Regions from separate parts of the Dictyobacter halimunensis genome, predicted to be linked through region 3. Evidence: riboswitches for the same ligand, from Rfam matches in the RefSeq annotation. Region 3 holds a riboswitch; each other region holds the start of a gene.
The links. Region 3 has a riboswitch for cobalamin ahead of AABA21_RS08460 (ribonucleoside-diphosphate reductase subunit alpha). Riboswitches for the same ligand answer to the same signal wherever they lie in the genome.
Positions count from the first base shown of each region.

Region 1: another riboswitch for cobalamin. It lies ahead of AABA21_RS17300 (ABC transporter substrate-binding protein); the one in region 3 lies ahead of AABA21_RS08460 (ribonucleoside-diphosphate reductase subunit alpha).
Region 2: another riboswitch for cobalamin. It lies ahead of AABA21_RS15495 (FecCD family ABC transporter permease); the one in region 3 lies ahead of AABA21_RS08460 (ribonucleoside-diphosphate reductase subunit alpha).

Region 1 covers NZ_BSRI01000002.1:785,907-793,104, reverse strand. Annotated here, with positions in the region: gene cobS (adenosylcobinamide-GDP ribazoletransferase) at 1-729, shown strand, start outside; gene cobU (bifunctional adenosylcobinamide kinase/adenosylcobinamide-phosphate guanylyltransferase) at 749-1,369, shown strand; gene AABA21_RS17310 (cation diffusion facilitator family transporter) at 1,408-2,322, opposite strand; gene AABA21_RS17305 (D-2-hydroxyacid dehydrogenase) at 2,527-3,555, shown strand; cobalamin riboswitch at 3,619-3,814, shown strand; gene AABA21_RS17300 (ABC transporter substrate-binding protein) at 3,936-4,937, shown strand; gene cobO (cob(I)yrinic acid a,c-diamide adenosyltransferase) at 4,990-5,625, shown strand; gene cobT (nicotinate-nucleotide--dimethylbenzimidazole phosphoribosyltransferase) at 5,760-6,818, shown strand; gene AABA21_RS17285 (molybdopterin oxidoreductase family protein) at 7,187-7,198, shown strand, end outside.
Region 2 covers NZ_BSRI01000002.1:330,119-337,316, forward strand. Annotated here, with positions in the region: gene AABA21_RS15475 (helix-turn-helix domain-containing protein) at 77-394, shown strand; gene map (type I methionyl aminopeptidase) at 423-1,211, shown strand; gene AABA21_RS15485 (zinc-dependent alcohol dehydrogenase family protein) at 1,287-2,333, opposite strand; gene AABA21_RS15490 (ABC transporter ATP-binding protein) at 2,396-3,757, opposite strand; gene AABA21_RS15495 (FecCD family ABC transporter permease) at 3,751-4,854, opposite strand; cobalamin riboswitch at 4,985-5,204, opposite strand; gene AABA21_RS15500 (serine/threonine protein kinase) at 5,390-7,198, opposite strand, start outside.
Region 3 covers NZ_BSRI01000001.1:2,118,748-2,125,945, forward strand. Annotated here, with positions in the region: gene AABA21_RS08450 (MFS transporter) at 1-986, shown strand, start outside; gene AABA21_RS08455 (GNAT family N-acetyltransferase) at 1,049-1,555, opposite strand; cobalamin riboswitch at 1,809-1,954, shown strand; gene AABA21_RS08460 (ribonucleoside-diphosphate reductase subunit alpha) at 2,096-4,555, shown strand; gene AABA21_RS08465 (ribonucleotide-diphosphate reductase subunit beta) at 4,583-5,614, shown strand; gene AABA21_RS08470 (potassium channel family protein) at 5,672-6,805, opposite strand; gene AABA21_RS08475 (IS4 family transposase) at 6,888-7,198, opposite strand, start outside.

The sequences.
Region 1 (7,198 bases), on a different contig from region 3:
ACCCTGCCGGTTCCGGGCAGTACCCGACTCTTTCGTACCGACGGTAGCCAAGCCGATAGCAGGTTGTTTCTAGGCAGCGCTTATTTCCCGCTGGTAGGTCTGCTACTGGCGATCGCGCCTGCTTTGCTGGCCCGGGTGGCCGGTGTTCTACTTTCTCCGCTGGTGCTGGCCGCTTTACTGGTCGTACTGCTGATTATATTGAGCGGTGGTCTACACCTGGATGGTTTAATGGATACCTGCGATGGCCTGTTTGGGGGGCGCAGCCGTGAGCGCAAGCTTGAGATTATGCGCGATAGCCGCCTGGGCAGCTTTGGCATGCTGGGGGGTGGTAGCATCCTTCTGCTCAAATTCGCGTTGCTGGCTAGTCTGGATCGCCAACTGGTGCCCTGGATTCTGCTGACCATTCTCCCAATCTCGCGCTGGACCATGGTGCTGGCGATGTATGCTTTTCCCCCCGCTCGTAAGGAGGGATTGGGAGCGGCCTTTCGCCAGACCGCGACGCGCCCGCGCCTGGTCTGCGCCACTGCCCTGACGCTGTTGATCGCGGGCCTGATAGGCCATGTGATGGGCCTGGTCTTGTGCGTGGCTGCCTCGCTGTTGACCTGGCTGGTAGGTAGATGGATTACCGCTCAACTAGGTGGTCTGACCGGGGATAGCTATGGCACGATCGCTGAACTGATGGAGGTAGCGTTACTCCTTTTATGGACGCTGCTGCGCTTCTGGCTATAAATAGGGAAGAGATGAAAGCATGACTAATAGAGATACTGATGTGGATGAGGTTCCACGCCTGGTGCTCCTGCTGGGTGGGGCACGCAGTGGGAAGAGTACGTTTGCCGAGCGCCTGGCCACAACGAGCGGGCGCAGCGTGGCCTTCATCGCCACCGCCATGGCGATCGATGAAGATATGCGCGATCGCATCGCCCGCCACCAGTCCTCCCGCCCCACTGACTGGCGAACGATCGAAGAGCCGCTCCACCTGGCGAAGGCGCTACGGCAGGCGGCCGCTGTGGCCGACGTCGTGATCCTGGATTGTTTGACGGTCTGGCTCTCCAACTGGCTCTTCGCGCAAGGTAATAGCGCGCAACTGGAGGACGATAATACGATCAGCGCGCAGCACTATGCCGGAGCCCTGCAGGAGATTGATGCTCTACTGCAGGTGGTTTCAGAATGGGAGCCGGGTAAGACCCTGGTTGTGGTGAGCAATGAAGTTGGCCTGGGTATCGTCCCGGCTTATGCCCTGGGGCGTGTCTACCGGGACGTGTTAGGACTGGTCAATCAGCGCATCGCCGCCGCTGCCATCCGTGTCTACCTGATGATGGCAGGATTAGGAGTAGATATCAAGCGATTGGATGAAACGGTAAGGCTTTAATTGCTGTCCTGGCTCATTGGCGCATGCCTGAGAAGTGCTCAAGACTCGATTGGAGCTCGATCCAGCTCCATATCCTGGAAGGTCACGGGATCTTCTCTCGGCTCAAGGTGGGTGAAGACCGTGCTATCCGGCAGGGCTTTACGGATGGCAAGTTCAATTTCTTCACAGATAGAGTGTCCTCTCTGCACGGTCCAATCGCCCGGCACAATCACGTGGAAGGACACAAAGCGCCTGCGCCCGGCCATTCTGCTGCGCAGGGCATGAAAATCAATGCCTTGCTGGCGATATGGCTCTATGACGCTATTGACGATGTCGATATCTTCTTTTGGCAGGGCCGTATCGAGTAATCCCAGACCTGTCTGGCGCAGCAACTTTGTGCCGGTCCAGATGATATTGATGGCTACCAATAGCGCCACAATCGGGTCCAGGATGTACCACCTGGTGATGGCGACCAGCAGGACTCCCACCAGCACGCCCACCGTCGTTATCACATCGGCGAATAAATGGTGGGCGTCCGCCTCCAGGGTGATCGAGCGCTGTCGCCTGCCCGCCTGCAGCATAAACCAGGCCAGCACACCGTTGATGATGGCACCGAAGACTGAGAAGCCCAGGCCTAGAAATGGCTGGTCAATTGGTTCGGGATGAAAGAGGCGGGGAACCGACTCGATGGCGATAATCAGGGCCGCCACCAGGATGAGCGCGCCCTCGACTCCGCTAGAGAAATATTCGGACTTGGTATGCCCATAGGCATGATCTTCATCAGCCGGGCGCGCGGCCAGCGTCAGCGCCCACAGTCCAACCAGCGCCGCCACCAGATTCACCACCGACTCGGCCGCGTCTGAAAATAATCCCACCGACCCGGTTAGAAAATATCCTATAAACTTTACCGCCATGGTGGCTAGCGCGGCAGCTATTGATAAGAACATGTACAAACGGAGCGAAGTCTGCTTCATACAATCCTCTCGTTTTCAGCCAGCTATCACGAAACCAGCTGACTGATACTTACACATATGACCATCTCTATGTAATACGAACGATGGATTAAAAGGAAATAAAAAAGTTCTCATTGGCTAACTCTGCCGGATAGTGGTTAATCTGCTATACAGGGTCTGTGCGTGATAACATAAAAAGAAAAAGAATGCATGGAGGATTTTGCTTTGGAGCACAGAAATGATTCCCGGCGCACCATCCTGGTTACAGCGCAGCTGGCGGATAGCTGGAACGATCGTATAAGAGAGATTGCGCCCGATTTTACTATCGAACTGCGGCCCTGGGCGAAGGCAGAGGATATTTCGGATGAATTATGGAAAAATGTGGAGATCCTCTTCACCCTGGGAGCTTTTCCAACGCCGGAGCAGGCGCCCAACCTGCGCTGGGTCCAGCTTTATTCCGCTGGCGCCAACCAGGCTTTCACTGGTCCTCTGGCGAAGTCCAATGCCATCATTACCACGGCCAGCGGCGTGCATGCGGTCAATATCGCCGAATACGTCTTGACGACGATGCTGACCTGGTTCCATCAGTATCACCAGTTCGGTAGCTGGAAGCAGAAGGGGCACTGGCCCGATGAGCAGGAGCGCGATCTGTTCATGCCCGAAGAGTTGCGTGGAAAGACGCTCAACGTGGTCGGCTATGGCAGTATCGGACGCGAAGTTGCCCGGCTGGCCAAAGCTTTTGGCATGCGCATCATCGCCATGGAGCAGCGACCAGATCATCGCGATCGCGGATTTCTCTTCCCGGATATTGGGGATCCAGAGGGGACCTTGCCTGATCACTATTATACAAAAGATCAGTTCCACCAGTCCCTGGCTGAGAGCGATGTGGTCGTCGCTGCGGTGCCGTTGACACCCGATACCAGGGGAATGTTTGATGCCGCGGCATTCCATGCCATGAAAGATAGCGCATTATTCGTCAACATCGCGCGCGGCGACGTGTGTAACGAGCCCGACCTGATCAAAGCTTTAAAGGAAAAAGAGATCGCCGGTGCCGCCCTGGACGTTTTCGCGGATGAGCCGCTGCCCGATAGCAGCCCTTTCTTTGGCATCCCCAATGTCATCATGAGCCCCCATATCTCGGGTATGACGCCTCACTATAATGATCGGGTGGCCATGATCTTTACCGAAAACCTGCGTCGCTATCTCAAGGGAGAGTCGCTTTACAACGCGGTTGATAAGGAACGCGGCTATTAGGAAAGCGACGCGTTTATTGACATAAGCGGATAAACCTCGGTATACTAGCTGAGGAAATAACTCAACTTTTTTAGTTTACCAGGTGGTCAGGACATGAAGTTCTGGCAGAATAGGGAAGTCGGTGAAAATCCGACGCAGTCGCGCTACTGTAACTGGTACAGGCTTATCGCACCTCTTGCCACTGTTCTTTCTTGTTGGAATGGGAAGGCCGCGTAAGTATGCCAGAAGTCAGGAGACCTGCCTGGTGAGTGATGCTCTTCATCCTTCGCGTAAAAGGAGCGAGCTACCCAGGCATTCTCCTCTTTGGTCTCGTGTTGACCTGGCTGGCTGCTATTTTTCGCGAGGTGACCGTGGGCGTTATCTAGAAGGATACACATCATATGCGCACCCATGTCATCTCACTACGTTTATTAAGTGTCTTCTTACTGGGCCTGGTGCTTATTCTGGCTTCCTGTGGGCAAAGTAACAATTCTCAGACGTCGGGTGGCAGCACACCCGCCGCGCAAGCCACCCCAACTCCCGCGCTGGACGCGTATGGAACCCCGATCGCGATCCCGAAAACGGCACCGCAGCGCATCGTGTCGCTGGCACCCAGCATCAGCGAAATTTTGGGCGCCCTCCACCTGGAGAAGCGGGTCGTTGGCGTCGATGCGTTCACCAACTATCCACCCTCACTGGCCGGTTTGAAAAAGGTTTCGAGCAGCTCGGGTTTTAATGTGGAGGCCATCGTGGCTTTGAAGCCGGACCTGGTTTTGAGCTCGGGTGGGTTGTCCAACAAATATGATACCCAGATGTCGCAATTAGGTTTACAGGTGGTCGATCTCCCCTCACCCACTATCGCGCAGACGATGGATCAGATTGCCCTGATTGGCCGTTTGACTCATACTGAAAACGTCGCTAATCCGCTGGTCGCGCAGATGAAGCAGCAGATTGCCCAGGTGCAGAGCGCTGTTAAAGGGACAACCACGGCCAAAACCCTGTTAGAGGTTGACGATAGTACGCCCGGCAAACCCTACGTCTTTGGCGGTAACTCCTTTGGTGATGAGATGGCCGGCTATGCCAACGCCACCAATATCTTCCACAGCAATACCACTAACGGCGGCTATCCGCAGGTCACCGATGAGGCCATTATCGCTGCTAATCCACAATATATCATTCTTACCGAGGACCCGATGTATGGCGGTCAGCCATCTGTAGTATACAAGCGAGCAAACTGGGGTGGCATCGCGGCGGTAAAATCTCACCATGTCTATCACATTAATTCTGATATCATGCAGCGTCCCGGACCCCGCATCGTGCAGGGATTGCGCTGCCTGGCGCAGGTTGTGCATCCCGACAAGTTTTCTGGTGCGCTGCCGAGCTATTGTACAGCCAGTGTATAGTTGTTTTGTATTTTTTACACCCTCAAGTTTAATGGAATAGGATAAAAAAAGAATGGAAGAACAGCAATATTCTGAGACTCACAATGAGTCCGTCGAAGTTGACGAATTAACTGAAGAGGGACGTGCGCGCCTTCGTAAAGAGCAGGCCGAGATGCGTGCGCATCGCAAGCCAGCCAGAGGACTGGTGATCATCAATACTGGCAATGGCAAAGGCAAGACCACGGCGGCCCTCGGTGTCTTGTTCCGTGCCTGGGGACAGAACATGCGCGTGGTGATGTTGCAGTTCTTGAAATCTCAGACCGGCAAATGGGGTGAGATTCGCGCCGCTCAGAAAATGGGCGTGGAGATTATCCCGCTGGGCGAGGGTTTTACCTGGAACAGTGATAATCTGGAGCATGATAAGGCGCTGGCCCGGCAATGCTGGCAACTCTGCCGTGAAAAGATCGAGAGCAATCAGTATGACATCGTGATTATGGACGAGATCACCTATGCCATTAATTACGGCTGGCTCGATGTGAATGAGGTGCTGAGCACGCTGCAGGCCCGCAATCCCAAAATGCATGTGATTATTACCGGGCGCGACGCCCCCCAGGCCTTGATCGACTATGCCGATCTGGTTACTGAGATGACAGAGATCAAACATCCTTATCATGAAGGGATCCTTGCCCAGAAGGGCATAGATTTTTAGTTCTCTGTCTTGTGACGTTGTGGAAACTGTGTCCGGCATAGTCGGACACAGTTTCCACAACGTCACAAGAACAATTTGATTGATGCCTCCTGCATCAATCAGGCGACTGAGCCAGTGCGAAAAGGGTATATGTTATGACTGATCTGAAGGCTTTAATTGGCAGTATTACACCGATTGACTCCAACTATGTTGAGCAGGCGCGTGCGCGGCAGGCGCAGTTGACCAAGCCCGCTGGGAGTCTGGGACGTCTGGAAGAGATCGCGGCGCAGGTGGCGGGCATCACCAGGAGTGTAGTTCCAGTTATACAGCGACGCGGGGTCATTGTGATGGCTGCTGACCACGGGGTAACCGCCGAGGGCGTGAGCGCCTATCCCAAAGACGTGACGCCCCAGATGGTGCTCAACTTCCTGGCTGGCGGCGCGGCTATCAACGCGCTGGCCCGTCAGGCGCATGCCGATGTGACCGTAGTCGATATCGGTGTGGCCGCTGACCTTGAGCACCCCAACCTTCTCTCGCGTAAAGTACGGCGTGGGACCGCCAATATGGCGCGTGAAGCGGCCATGAGCCAGGCCGAAGCTCTGCAGGCCATCAACATTGGTATCGAGGTGCTTGAAAATCTGGCCGGCCAGGGTCTGGACCTGGTGGCTACCGGTGAGATGGGGATCGGCAATACGACCGCGGCCAGCGCCCTGACCGCCTGTCTATTGGATGTACCGGCTGAATACGTTACCGGCCGAGGGACAGGTATTGATGACCAGCAACTGGCGCACAAGGTGCGCATCATTGAGCGTGCCATTGCCCACAACGCACCTGATGTCTCTCAGCCGCTCGATGTACTGGCAAAGCTGGGAGGACTCGAGATAGCTGGCCTGGTCGGCGTAATTCTGGCCGCTGCCTCCCGGCGTATCCCGATTATCATCGACGGCTTTATCTCCAGCGCGGCGGCTCTGGTCGCCTGGGCCCTTGCTCCCGGGGTGCGCGACTCTCTTTTCGCCGGCCACCTCTCGGTTGAGCGAGGCCACCGCCTTATCCTCGAAAAGCTAGGCCTGGAGCCGCTGCTTAACCTGAACTTGAGATTGGGTGAAGGCACCGGCGCCGTGCTGGCCATGCACATTATTGAGGGGGCCCTGCTTACGCACAAAGAGATGGCCACCTTCTCTGAGGCCGGCGTCAGCAACAGGGACAATGCATAGACCGTTTCATGACTAAGCCCCCCGCTTTGCAAATAAAGCACAAATATGTGATGTCGCAACCGCTATCCTGGCCTGTATTGTGCAATATGCACAATACAGGCCAGGATATTTTATACTTTTCAGCCGTTCTATCAAAATTAATTTGATGTTAGTATATCTTCGAACGATATATTTGTACAATTTATACAAATTAATATCAATTCGTTCACGTTTATACCATTAGCCGGTCTTGCAGTGCTGCTTGTTCCGCACATATACCTCAATAGAATGACCTATCAGAGAAACCAATAAGATATTGGTTTTCAGGGTGGCTAATTACGTCCTGAATTACTGACGTACAAACAACAGGTCTTAAGAGGGAGCGCGATATGCAGAATACT
Region 2 (7,198 bases), on a different contig from region 3:
TGTATTGACATGTCACAACAAAATTTGCTATACTGAACACAGAGAAAGTCGAATTGAGAAAATCGAGGTGCTGATCATGACCATTTCTTGCCAACTACGCCTGATGCTGGCTAGAGCAAATGTTGAGCGTGCCAGGCTGGGCGAACCTGCGCTGAGCTTGCGTCGGCTTGCCGATGAGAGCGGTGTATCATTAAGTGTGCTCGCGGCTCTGCACACGGGAAAGAACCAGCGTATCGACTATACGACGATTGATCATCTCCTCACGTACTTTAGCCGCTATTTTCGGGTCACCACCGATGATCTTCTTAACTGGGAGTTCCCACCAGAGCGTGAGAAACCACGGCAATATTCAGAATATGACAGGGACGCAACCCAAAAATCATCATACGCGTGATCCGCTTTCCATGTAAAAAGAGGATAATATGGCAATTTTACTTAAATCTCGCAAAGAGATCGATAAATTACGCGAAGCAGGACGTCTGGTTGCCCAGACGTTTGAAGTGCTTCGCCCCTATGTGAAACCAGGCACGACTACGGCCGAGCTGGACAAGATTGCTGAGGATTTTATCCGCAGTCACGATGCCACTCCGATATATAAAGGATATGGTGGTCATCCCGGCGGCAACGGGCGTCCCGCCATTCCACCATTCCCCGGCACGATCTGCGCTTCAGTCAACGAGGTAATCTGTCACGGTATCCCCAGCGACAAAAAGGTGTTGCAGGATGGAGATATCATTGGTGTCGATATCGGCGTCATCCTCAATGGCTGGGTCGGCGATTCCTGCATGACCTATGCCGTCGGCAACGTCGATGAGGAATCACAGCGTCTAATGGAGGTCACCCACAAGAGTATGGAACTGGGCATTGAGCAGGCGCGCCACGGCAATCACCTGGGTGATATCGGCGCGGCCATCCAGACCTACGCGGAATCTCACGGATTCTCCGTTGTACGTGACCTGGTAGGGCACGGCGTCGGACGCTCACTGCATGAAGATCCCAATGTCCCCCACTTTGGTCGTCCCGGCACCAATAAGCGTATTCAGAAGGGTATGGTCTTCACGATTGAGCCAATGATCAACGTTGGCACCTATAAAACCGAAACCCTGGCCGACCGCTGGACCATCGTTACCGCTGACCGCAAGCGCTCAGCCCAGTACGAACACAGCCTGGCCATCACCGATGGCGCCCCTGAACTGTTGACAGTTCTATAAGCAAATATGCGCGCAGCCCAGGTCAGGGCTGCGCGCATATTTGTTCTTCCTCATTGCTAATAAGTACACGAGACCTTATTCCCAGACAATAGCGACCTTGCCGGTCTTGCCACCATCAAAGGTTTCGTAGGCTTCGCGCGCCTGGTCCAGGGTAAAGCGATGGGTGACCATGACGTCGGGATGCAGATTCCAGCGCACCAGGTGCTCGACCAGATCCTCCATTTGCTGGATACTACAGACCCAGGAGCCAAAGAGGCTAAGCTGTTTGTGGATCAAGAGTGGACTGGGCGCAAAGGAGACGGTCCCCCCTTCTCCCACATAAACGACGCGTCCCCACTCACGGGCGGCCTCCAGGCACATGTGGCGTGCATCGGCGTTGCCGGAACAGTCGATCGCGACCTCAAATCCTTCGCCGTTGGTCTTGGTCTGTAACTGCTCCAACACTGCATGTCCCTCTTCCGGACCCACAACCTCCGCAATGCCTAATTTGCGGGCCAGTTCCCGCCGCTCAGGCACGTACTCAACGCCAACAACACGCGCCCCCATCGCCTGACAGAGCAGAGAGACGCCCAGACCCACCGGACCAAGTCCGGTGACGAGCACCGCGTCGCGGCCAGAAACGCCAGCGCGCACACAGGCTGCGTAGGCCGTACCAACTCCACAAGCAACCATAGCCCCGTCAAGATATGTCAGTTCATCGGGCAGGGCGACCAGAGTACGTTCCTCGGCCAGCAAGAAATCAGCATGTCCACCGTTGCGCTGCCAGCCATAGGCGGCCCGTCCATTTTGCTCCTGCGTGCAGCTGATCATCCAGCCGCTACGACAGTTATGGCAGACTCCACAGCCAGCAATATGATAGAGTACCACCCGATCGCCCGCCTTGAAGCGCTGCACTCCCGGTCCCACTTTCTCAATGATGCCGCACGGCTCATGGCCGGCGATCACCCCTTTATAGGCTTCAGGTCCTACACCCTGGTCCGTGGGACGATAGATGGCGCGCAGATCACTACCACACAGGGATGATGCCTTCATGCGCACCAGCACCTGCCCATGCCCCGGCTCCGAAACCTCGAAATCGCGCATCTCAACCCGCCGATTTCCCGGCAAAACGACGCCCTTCATTGTTGTCATGATAAAACAGACTCCTTTCGTAAATGCCTGATCTTCATCATACAACAATCTATTCAATCAAAGGCATACGCGATATGCTTGCGCGTCTCTTCAAGAACAGCCGCGGTCGAATCAGCGATAATCGCACCGGTCTGTATGAGCTGTTGTAGACAGCGTAGCCCGTCACCACCGGTATAATCGCGCGCCGCGAAGGTCTGCGACACTTGCTCTAAATCCTCTTTATGGCTATCAGAAATCGCTTCAGAAGCACAGGTGGTCTGCAGAGGAGCCGTGACCAGAAGCACACGCAGGCCATGACGAGCCACCTGCAAAGCTTCCTGAAACAGCGGCAGGTTCCCTGGTCCAATCGCGGCCGGACATAGGATTAAGAGATCAACACGCAGCAGGCGTTGTCGTACCTGCTCCAACACGCTGGCGGAGATCGGCGTATAGGGCTGCTCAGTGATCACGTCTTCGGCCAATCGCAGGGCCAGGGTGTGATCGCTATCACCGATATTCAACGCACCGGCACTAAATGGGATATGGGCGTCGGCCAGGGCACGCATCACCAGTTCGCCCGATCCCCCACCGGCAATAAGATGAACACGAGACGCCGATCGATTGCTTTTCAAAGGGGAAGTATCCTGGCTGGGTGGTAAAACGCTCAGGTGTTCGGCACCACGCAGGATACCTACCTGTACATCGATACCGTAGACACGGCTGAGCAGTCCCGGTTCCAGTACCTCGGCCGGCGTGGCATCGGCCACGATACCGCGCTGGAAGAGCAGCAGACGGGAGAAATAGCGCGAAGCCAGGTTCAGATCGTGCATGGCGGCAATGACGGTCATGCCGCGCTGGCGGTTGAGGTGCTGCACCAGTTCCAGCGTCTCGATCTGATACTTGATATCCAGGTGCGAGGTTGGCTCATCCAGCAGCAAGATAGTCGGTTGTTGGGCCAGAGCCATAGCGATCGTGACGCGCTGGCGTTCTCCACCGCTCAATTCATTGAAGATCCGTTCGGCCAGCGCGTCGACCCCGGCCTCGCGCATCGCTTGCTGAATGATCTCGCTATCATCAGGAGTCCCTGCGCCCCAGAATGAAGAGGCAAACGGGGTGCGGCCCATGCCAACCATCTGCTCCACGGTATAGGCGAAGGGCATGTGTAGTTCTTGTGGCACCACAGCGATACGCTGCGCGGCCTTGCGCCGTCCCCAGTGCCGCAGTTCGCGACCCTCCAGCAGAATCCGTCCCTGACGTGGCTGCAGGACGCCACTCAGCAGACGCAGCAGCGTGGTCTTGCCCGAGCCATTGGGGCCCAGCAGGCCAACCATCTCACCCGCCTGGATGGCGAGAGAGACATCGTATAGCAGCGCCTGCTGTTTATAGCCAAAAGCAACTTCTTGTACTTCCAGTACCGGTATGGACCTGTCTACCATTTATATTCTCGCTTACTGCTGCGCAATAGAAATAAGAAGAAAGGGGCGCCCACCAGGGCGGTAAAAACGCCAACGGGAATGACGGTTGGGGCCAGGATGGTACGCGCCAGCAGATCGGCCAGAGTCAAAAAGACAGAGCCACCCAGGGCCGCCGCTGGCAGCAGGACACGGTGACGCGGTCCCAACAGCAGGCGCATAAAATGCGGCGTCACCAGGCCAACAAAACCGATCAGGCCACTGATAGAGACCGCGGCGGCCGTCAGGAGCGAGGCCACCACCACGATCAGGAAGCGCATCCACTCGACATGCAATCCCAGGTGAGCCGCCGCGTCCTCTCCCAGCGCGAATACATCCAGCACACTAGCCAGCGCGAACGCGACCAGCAATCCCAGCAAAACAATGATTGCGACGACAGCCAGTGGTCCCCAGCCGACAATAGCGATTCCTCCTGAGAGCCAGTTATACAGTCCCAGCAGGCGTCCAAAGTCATTGGAGGGCCAGAGATTTAAAATCAGGGTCTGCACGGCGGTCAGAACTGCGTTGACGACAACGCCGGCCAGCAGCAACATGATCACCGGGGTGCGCCCATCTGAACGCGCCATGGCATAGACAAACACAACCGTCAGCACAGCCCCGCCAAAGGCCAGCAATGGTGTCAGGGGAAAAAAGTTTCCATAGACGGTATCAAAGGGTAACACAAAGGCGATCGTTGCTCCCAGGGCCGCGCCTGAAGATGTCCCCATCAGATATGGATCGGCCAGGGGATTGCGCAACATACCTTGAAAAAGCGTTCCCGCCACCGCCAGGGCCGCGCCAACCAGGACCGCGCCGACCACCACCGGCAGGCGCACCTGCACGATAATGATCTCCAGCGACGGGTCCCAGCGCACCGGAAAATGGAATAGACCAGTGCTGTTCAGCAAAATCTGCACAATTGTCGGTACAGGCACGGAAATGGAGCCAAAACTTATCGAGACCAGCATCACGATAAGCAGCAATATTCCCAGGCCACCAAGTACAAATGGTGGAGCGATACGATGTTGCTGTGGCCGCTCAGGATCGGGAGCCGTCCGAGTTGGACGTGTTACTGTTTTCATGTCTAACCGCTCATCCGGGTATTTTTGTAGCAGTCAGAAGGAGAGGCATCTGCCAGAACTGACGGGGAGGAAAGCTTTGCGCGACTCGCACATCGTGATTCATCCGGGTTCACTCCTTTGACGCGAAGGAACGTGAGCCTCTCACCGGGCAGGTCTCCTGGCTTACGACTATTGACGCGGTTCACAATGGCCTTCCCACCCCCTTTCTGCCTGATCAGGGACAGTGACCACGATGGTGGATAAACACATGAACCGCTCGCCGCTAACAGTAGCGCGACTGCGTCGGATTTGCACCGACTTCCCTATTCTGCCTGGATAAGATCCAGGCCACCCGGTAAAGACACTGTTACATATTTATCTGTAGAAGAGTATATCGACCATCACCAACAAAGTCAAGAAAATGCCTTAACAACCGTTATGTAGGAGGTGGTGGAATGCCATGGGTGGGTGCGAATGCACCCACCCATGGCATTCCACCACCTCCTACATAACTAATTGAGCGCCGCAGGCGCGAAACCTACGGCTTTCTGGCACGTTAGGCAGTAGCATACATAGCAAAGTTGCTAACGGTAACGGTCCCTCCCTGGTCAACGGCCAGGCCAACCGTGCCACTAGCGTACGTAGCATCGCTGACACTCCCCAACGCTTTGCCGTTAGAGTAAAAGTTAAACTGCGATCCCTTGACGACAACCATGAGCTTGCTAGCGGCGTGGGTATCACCGAAGGTCCCCTTAGAAAGCACTTTGGGGGCTCCGGTCGCGTTATCATAGACGGTCGCCTGCCAGCTACCATCGGGCGCGATCAGAAAGGTATATGTTCCCTGCTGGTTGCCTGGCTGGTTGCGAAAGTAAAGCCCAAAGCTACTGTTAGAGCTCTGCACCTGCTGCACATTAACTTCGAGCACATAGTCATTGGGATAATTTTTACCCGGCAAGGCGGTCAGAAAGATACCCTGTAGGGCCTGGGAGGTAGCGGTATTGGTAATCTGTGTACCGTTGCTCTGACAGTTGATGTTCGCGCCATTGTAAATCGTCCAGGTACCACTACCTGTATCGCAGGCCGGACCAGGACTGGCTGCGGAATAGAGCAATGGTCCAGTAGGCACTTTGCCGGATGCAGGTGGAGGAGCCTGCGTTGGGACGCTCGTAGGCTTCGGAGCCGGAGTGGCGGTTGGCGCGGCGGTTGGCGTGGCGGTTGGTCCACTCGTGGGCGTTGCCTGGGCCGTGGGAGTTCCCGTAACTCCTGTAACGGCGTTATTTTTGAATAGCTGAGTACCCGTAATGACGACCGCCAGTACCAGTACCACGGCACAGATCACGAGGAGTGGTACGAGCCACCAGGCACCCTTCTGTTTCGGTGGCACAAATGATGACCGCGGGGGTGGAGGCGGAGGTGGGGTTGGCAGATACACGGGTGTATTGCTACTGCTGGATCGCTCGTTAAATGGCCCATAATTCATAGCAGACGCCCGCGTAGTCGGCGTAGAGTCTGAGATGCCAATGCCAGAAGGCGGAGTATTTGCTGCCAGTATCGTTGGCGCTCCACCAGGCTGTATTACGGTTGGTACCGCGTCTTCTCCCAGCGCCTGATAACCGTTCGGCTGCTCAATAGCGGCATGCAGGGCCCGGGCCATATCACGGACAGAGGCATAACGCTGCATACGATCTTTGGCGGTCGCTTTCTGAATGACCGCATCCACACCCGCGGGAATTTCAGGGTGTGCCTGATGTAAAAGGGGCAGCGTCTCTTGCAAATGACGCGTAATCACAGCCAGTGAACTGGAACCGGTAAAAGGCACATGGCCACTCAGGAGAGTATAGAGCACCACCCCCAGTTCATAAATATCAGCCCTATAATCGACCGCCTCGCCCAGTGCCATCTCGGGCGCCATATACTCGGGCGTCCCCAGCGTCACACCGGTCCTGGTTAAGGCCGCGCCAGGCACAACATCATCAGCAAAGCGCGCAATTCCAAAATCGGTGAGCACCAGACGTCCATCAGCATGTAAAAGAAAATTAGCCGGCTTCAGGTCACGGTGGATCACCCCTTGCGCATGGGCATAATCCAATGCCGATGCCGCCTGGTCCATATAGGAGACGACATCCCCCAGCGGCAATGCCCCTTGCCGCTTCAGCCGCTCGCTCAGGCTGCCACCGGTCAGATACGGCATCACCAGGTATGCCAGACCATCCTGCTCACCGTATTCATACAGCGGCATGATATTCATATGCTCCAACCGGGCTACCACATCTGCTTCGCGACGAAAACGTGTCAGAAATTCCTGTGAAAATTCCCCGTCGTTGCCTCCCAGGTACGAATGAAGTACCTTAACCGCCACCTGGCG
Region 3 (7,198 bases):
CCTTGTTGCTCATGTTCAGTCACCATCCCGCGATCAGTATTTTCGGTATGTTTGTGATTGGTCTGCTGGGCACCTTTTTGATGGTGACGGTCCAGGCCTCCTTGTCCGATCACCATGCTGAGCATCGGGCGACAGCGATTACCGAGGCCAATATGATCGCCAGCCTGGGGGCGGGTCTGGCCCCGATCTGCCTGGGCGGCATGGTACTACTGGGTGCTGGCTGGCGCGGTATGCTCTTTGTGCCGATGGTGATCGTACTGCTGCTGGCTCTCTGCTTTTTCAAGGTTTCGGTGCCGGAGGCGCGGGCGTTCGCGCGTAAGCAAGAGGCCGGTGGACGTGTGAAGGCGCCGGGCGCTTTCTGGCTCTACTGGCTGGCGATGGTGATGGGTGTGGCCGCCGAGTGGAGCGTCTCTTTCTGGGGCTCCGGCTACCTGACCAACGTGGTCGGCATCGAGCGTACCAGTGCCGCGACCCTCATGAGCCTGTTCTTCCTGGCCGCCGTGATCGGTCGCTTTATCGGGAGCCATCTGACCCGGCGCATCGCCGTCGAAAGGTTGCTGCTGCCTGTGCTGATCGTGGCGATACTGGGCTTTACCCTGTTCTGGCTTGGCCCATCGGTTCCATTGCATGTGGTTGGATTGTTCGTGGCTGGCCTGGGCATCTGCAATCTCTTCCCTTTTACCTTCTCCGCCTCGGCCAATCGCATTCCACAGTACGCGGACCTGGCCAGTGCTCGTTCCGCCCTTGGTGGCGGATTGGCCATATTCTGTGCTCCTCTAGTGCTGGGACGCCTGGGGGACATGGTGGGTCTGCGCAGCGCTTATAGCGTGATCTTAGGCCTGTTTGTGCTGATGGGTGTATTCATGGTGCTGGCCGCTCGCGCCACTGTGGATCGGTCCACCACACAGACCGTGATCGCCGAAGATATGCTGGCAAGTGATACGCTCACAGAGGATTCCACCAACCTCATTGTAGATCCTGTATAATTCATCAATTTATAAAGCATTGGCGCGAACATAACACACGATATTATGTTCGCGCCAATGCTTTATAAGCTGCGTCTCATCTCTATAAATTCTCGCTCGCCATAACGTTCGCTTTTCTGTATATAGCTTCCACTTCGCTTGAAGCCGACCTTCTCGTATAGGCGAATGGCCCGCTGATTAAAGGGCAGTACAAAGAGGCGTACCTGCTCCGGGGCAAAGCGTTCTCTGGCGAATTCCAATATGGCCGTCACGAATGCCGTCCCCAATCCCTGACCGGTCAAATCTGGTCGCATCCCCAGACCAATGGCGATCGTCTTCTGATCCTCGTCGTAAATGGCTGGGGTAGTGCTCGACCAGACCAGGGCAGAGGTGCCAAAGCTGGCAAAGCCGATCAATTGCTCTTCTTCATCCCTGACCGTGTAGTGTGGGCTGCGCGGGTCCAGCATTTCAGCCAGAGCATCATCGACATCAGCATCCACCATATTATAGATGTCATATGGTTCTTCATAACGCCATTGAGCTATGAGACGCACATCCTGTTCAGTCATGGGTACGAATTTAAAGGTCATCTCCACTTACTTTCTAACAATCATTTCTATCTTGAATATCTTCAATAGTATGCTAAAATTCGCAGCCTTTTTCAAGAAAAGTTTTTTGAGGATGCTGCTGCTATGCTCCTGCGGTTCTACCTCTCTGTCGTTGATGGCGGTAAGAAGTAAATGTGTAAAGCTCTGGTCTGGTCAATCTCCTGCTTGACTTTTTGAATCAACATATGGTATTGTTGCATCTGTAATTACTACATGTTGTGCACTATCGCAATAAAATACAGAAAAGCTCATAGGGCCAGGCTGTCGTGGTCTGGGTACAATGGGGAAAGTCCGGTGTGATTCCGGCGCTGTCGCGCAACGGTAAGGCGGAGGATATGTGATCCGCTAAGCCCGAATGCCCACCTGTGATGCTATGGATTGATCCCTTCGCGTGAAAGGGTAAGACCAGCAGGGGCCTGTGTCTGCTTTGTTTGCATACCTGTCAGACAGTTTTCGCCTTGTTGCCTGTCGGCCTGTTCTCGCGTGGGAACAGGTTTTTTGTTGTCTGTGGAGGTATGTGTTATGATTCCAAGCCGGTTTTCCGAGTCATTCTCGGCGCCGAATATGCCATCGATTACTCTTGATGTGCCCATGCTTATCACCGAGGCATGTCGCGACCTCGCTCCCGATGTGGATGAGGTACGACTGCTTGCCAGTGTGCAGGCTACCATCTATCCAGGAGCATCGCAAGACGAGGTGTGGCAGGCGCTGGTAATGTCAGCGCGGGCCTGTATCGAGTTGGAGCCCGCCTATACGTTTGTGGCGGCCCGTTTTTTGCTGCTTTCCCTTTACAATACGCTCCAGCCTGAGGAATCCCCTCAATTGGGACTGAGTGATGCCTCTGCGTTCTATGCCGATTATTTTGGAACCTATGTGCGACGAGGCATTGAAACACATCTGCTCGATCCTCGCCTGGCTGAATTTGACTTGCCCAGGCTTGCGGGTGCGATCAGACCTGAGCGCGATCTATTCTTTGCTTATCCTGGACTGCAAACGTTGTATGATCGCTATCTATTGCAGTACGAAGGCCGACGCTTTGAGCTTCCTCAATTGCTCTGGATGCGTGTGGCGATGGGCCTGGCCCTGCGCGAAGAGCACAAGGAGGCGCGGGCGATCGAGTTTTATGAGCTGATCTCGCAGTTTCATTTTACGCCCGCTACGCCTACACTCTTTAATGCTGGTACCTCTCATCCTCAACTGTCATCCTGCTATCTGACCACTGTGCAGGATGACCTGCGGTATATCTTCAAGAGTATTCAGGATAATGCTTTGCTTTCCAAATGGGCAGGTGGACTGGGAAATGATTGGACAAATGTACGGGCATCAGGTTCTCATATCAAAGGTACCAATGGCACCAGTCAGGGAATTATACCGTTTCTCAAGGTGGCGAACGATACTGCGGTCGCTGTCAATCAGGGCGGTAAGCGTAAGGGGGCCGTCTGCGCGTATCTGGAGAACTGGCACCTGGATATCGAGGATTTTCTGGATCTGCGCCGTAATACCGGTGATGAACGGCGGCGCGCCCACGATATGAATACCGCCTGCTGGATCTCTGATGAGTTTATGCGCCGTGTACAACAGGGTGATAATTGGACCCTGTTTAGCCCTGATGAGGTGTCTGACCTGCACAATCTCTATGGAGAGGCGTTCGCCCGGCGCTATCGGGAGTATGAACAGCTGGCGGATGAGGGCGGCGTGAGGCAGTTCAGACGCCTGCCGGCACTGGATCTGTGGCGTAAGATGTTGACCCGGCTGTTTGAGACAGGTCATCCGTGGTTGACGTGGAAGGACGCGGCCAATGTGCGCTCGACCCAGGATCATGCAGGGGTGATTCATAGCAGCAATCTTTGTACCGAGATCTTGCTTAATACTTCAGCAGAAGAGACGGCTGTCTGCAACCTTGGTTCGCTCAATCTGGCGGCCCACCTTGTCGGTAATCAATTGGATCTGCCCCGACTGCGTTCAACTATCTCGACTGCGGTGCGTATGCTGGATAATGTAATTGATATCAACTATTATCCTACGCCGGAGGCGCGCCAGGCCAATCTGCGCCATCGTCCGATTGGCCTGGGGTTGATGGGCTTTCAGGATGCTCTCTATCGTCTGGGTATGAGCTATGCCAGCCACGAGGCGGTCGAGTTCGCCGATCATAGTATGGAGGCTATCTCCTACTATGCCATTCTGGCCTCTACGGAACTGGCGGCCGAGCGTGGGTGCTATGCCAGTTATCAGGGCTCTAAATGGCAGCGTGGCCTGCTGCCATTGGATAGCATTGCCCTGCTTGAGCAGGAGCGTGGCGAGCCGCTTGAGATGGATCGTAGTACGCGTCTGGATTGGTGGGTTGTGCGCACTGCCATCCAGCGGTATGGCATGCGCAATAGCAACGTGCTGGCTATCGCTCCCACTGCTACCATCTCTACCATTGTCGGCATTAGTCAATCAATCGAGCCAGAATACAAAAATTTGTACGTCAAGAGCAATCTCTCTGGTGAATTTACCACTATTAATACGTTCCTGGTCAATGATCTGAAGCAGGCGGGTCTGTGGAACGCTGATCTGCTGGAGATGCTGAAGTATTACGATGGCTCGCTGGCGGCGATGACGCCGTTGCCTGTGGAGCTCAAACTGCGCTACCAGACCGCGTTCGAGATCGATGCTTCCTGGCTGATTGAGTGCTCCAGCCGCCGGCAAAAATGGATCGATATGGGGCAGTCGCTGAATCTCTATCTGGTCGAGCCGGGCGGCAAGAAACTACACGATATCTATACCCTGGCCTGGCGCAAAGGGTTAAAGACCACTTACTATTTGCGTACGGTGGCGGCGACCCAGATTGAAAAATCAACTATTGATGTCAATCGCTGGGGCATTCAACCACGCTGGATGAAGAACAGCAGCCCCTCTAGCACCATTCAGGTAACTCGCGAATCCGCGGCTAAACCGTTTGCCTGCTCACTCGATGATCAGTGCGAGGCGTGCCAGTAATTTGGCAATCAGAAATGAGGTTAAAGTATGAGCATTTCGTTTGAAGATGAATCAGCCGTGGAGCAGAAGCGATTATTGAATGGTCGCCAGGTGACCGTGAATCAACTGTTGCCGCTGAAGTATCACTGGGCCTGGGAGCACTATCTGAATGGTTGCGCCAATCATTGGATGCCCAATGAGGTTCCCATGAATAAGGATATTGAGATCTGGCGTGGCGCGTCCCTTAGCGAGGCTGAGCGCCTGGTTATTATACGCAACCTTGGCTTTTTTGCGACCGCTGAAAGCCTGGTGGGCAATAACCTGGTACTGGCAATCTTTAAGCATGTGACCAATGCCGAGTGTCGACAATACCTGCTGCGCCAGGCCTTTGAAGAGGCGGTCCATTCGCATGCTTTTCTGTATATAGTTGAAAGTCTGGGGCTCGATGAGCGCGAAATCTTTACCATGTATCACACTATCCCTGCGATCGCGCGTAAAGATGGTTTCGAGATGAAGTTGACCTCGGCGCTGCTGGACCCCAGTTTTTCAACGGAGACACTAGAGGGGGCACAGACCTTTCTGCAGAATCTGATCGGTTACTATGTCATTATGGAGGGCATCTTTTTCTATAGCGGCTTCGCTATGATCCTTTCGTTTCATCGCCGTAATAAAATGACCGGTATTGGCGAGCAGTTCCAGTATATCTTGCGTGATGAGACTATTCATCTGAACTTCGGCATTGATTTGATCAATGGTATCAAAGCTGAGCAGCCGGAGATCTGGACCCCTGTGTTCCAGCGGCATATCCTGACCTTGATTCAAGAAGCAGTGGAACTGGAGATCGCTTACGCGCAGGATTGTTTGCCGCAGGGTATCCTGGGACTGCAGCCGGACGCGTTCCGCCACTATGTACAGCATATCGCCGATCGTCGCCTGGAGCGTATTGGTCTGCCAGTGCACTATCATTCACCCCATCCTTTTCCCTGGATGAGTGAGACCATTGATTTGAGCAAAGAAAAGAACTTCTTTGAAACCCGGGTGACTGAATATCAGTCCGGGGCCACATTGCGCTGGGACTAGGTTATATTGCGCATACCAGCGAGGTCCTCCCCATCATGGGAGGACCTCGCTCTTTGCTTAATCTCCGCGCATAGCGTGATCGATGGTAGAAGGGGTGGAGGGCAGGAAATGATCCCAGGCGCTGGTCTGCCAGTCGTCAACGCGCTCACCCCTTTGGATCCAGTCGGGTAGTGGTATCAGTAGATGTTCGGAGAGGGAGACGAGGAACGGTTCATAGGTGCTGCGAATCTCCGCCAGTCGTCGCTCTGCTGTCTCCTCATTCGTGAAGACCAGCCCCGCTTCGGCTAGCTGCTCGCGCAGTGCAATGAAGTCTTCTGACGATAGCCTTTTGCCGTCACGGGTTGGTGGTGTGCCATAGGTCTGCGCCAGGTCGACCGCGGCATGGCGCGCGATGGCAAAGGTAAATTTCATCGGTTTGACCGGCAACTGCTCAATGCCGACCAGGGCCAGGGCGCCGGCATCCAGTACGGTTGTGAGGGCGGCTAACCAGGACTGGCGTTCATGCTGCGAACGGTAGTAGGTCAGGACCGGGTATGAAATATGGCTTTCGAGCAGCTCGGCGCACCATTTTTCCCAATCGCGCATAAACTGGAGGAGCTCGTCTGGAAAGTGACTGTGAGAGTGCCTCCTGAGCAGCTCCAGCGCCGTTGGAGGGGAGCCCGCTCGCGCGTCTAGCAGGGTGATATTTGTTTCGCGGCGCGAAAAAGCCTGATAGATAACGGGAAGATAGCCGATAATCAAGGCCAGAAAGGCCAGTCCAAATCCTGCTTCTATGGCGACCAGCCCTCTACCCATGCTGGAAAGGGGGATGACATCTCCCAATCCGAGCGTCACAAAGGTGGTGCCGCTCATGTAGACATAGGTTGCGAAGGAAATGGATGTATCGGGTGAGTGGAGCGGCGAGGCCAGGCCCCATTGTAGCAAAGCAAAGCTAAAGACGAAGCCAGAGGCCCATACCGCCAGCAGGAGCAGCAGGGAGAGCGGGCCGTAATAACTTAAATATTGGCCGCGTCGGCCATTGGGACGCATTTTGCGCGCCAGGGCCGACCATAGCTGCCATGTAGCGCTGTAAAAGAGCCGGGCCAGACGAAACTTTCGTGCTACTCGCCTCGGCAGAACCACGGTCTCAAAGCCATCTTGCGCAATCACCACAATAAGTAGTATGCCGATAATGATTGCAATAATCCGCATAAGTTGTCCTCATCTTAAAACTCGGTTTTGTGGAGACCCCTGACTTCAGTCATGGGGAGGAAACAAAGCCGCCCCATACGCATTAAGTTAAGACCCAGTCGAGTCCTTCAAGGAGGATCTGAGCCAGACAGGGTTCAGCTACTCGACGATGGACCCGACAGCCCGATTGCATCATGGCACGCCCTTTGCGGATCACCTGATGCAAGTGACGAGTGCCAGAGAGCACCTCCAAGAGATCTAAAGCGAGAGCGCGAACGACGGCAGCAGCTTTGAACAAACTGCGCCAGGGATCGTGCCAGCAGCCAAACAAGAGGAGCCAATGTTGAATGACTACGGCAATCAATTTCGCGTACAGTTCGCACAACGCCTGCCAGGGCAGAGCCGAGCGCCAGG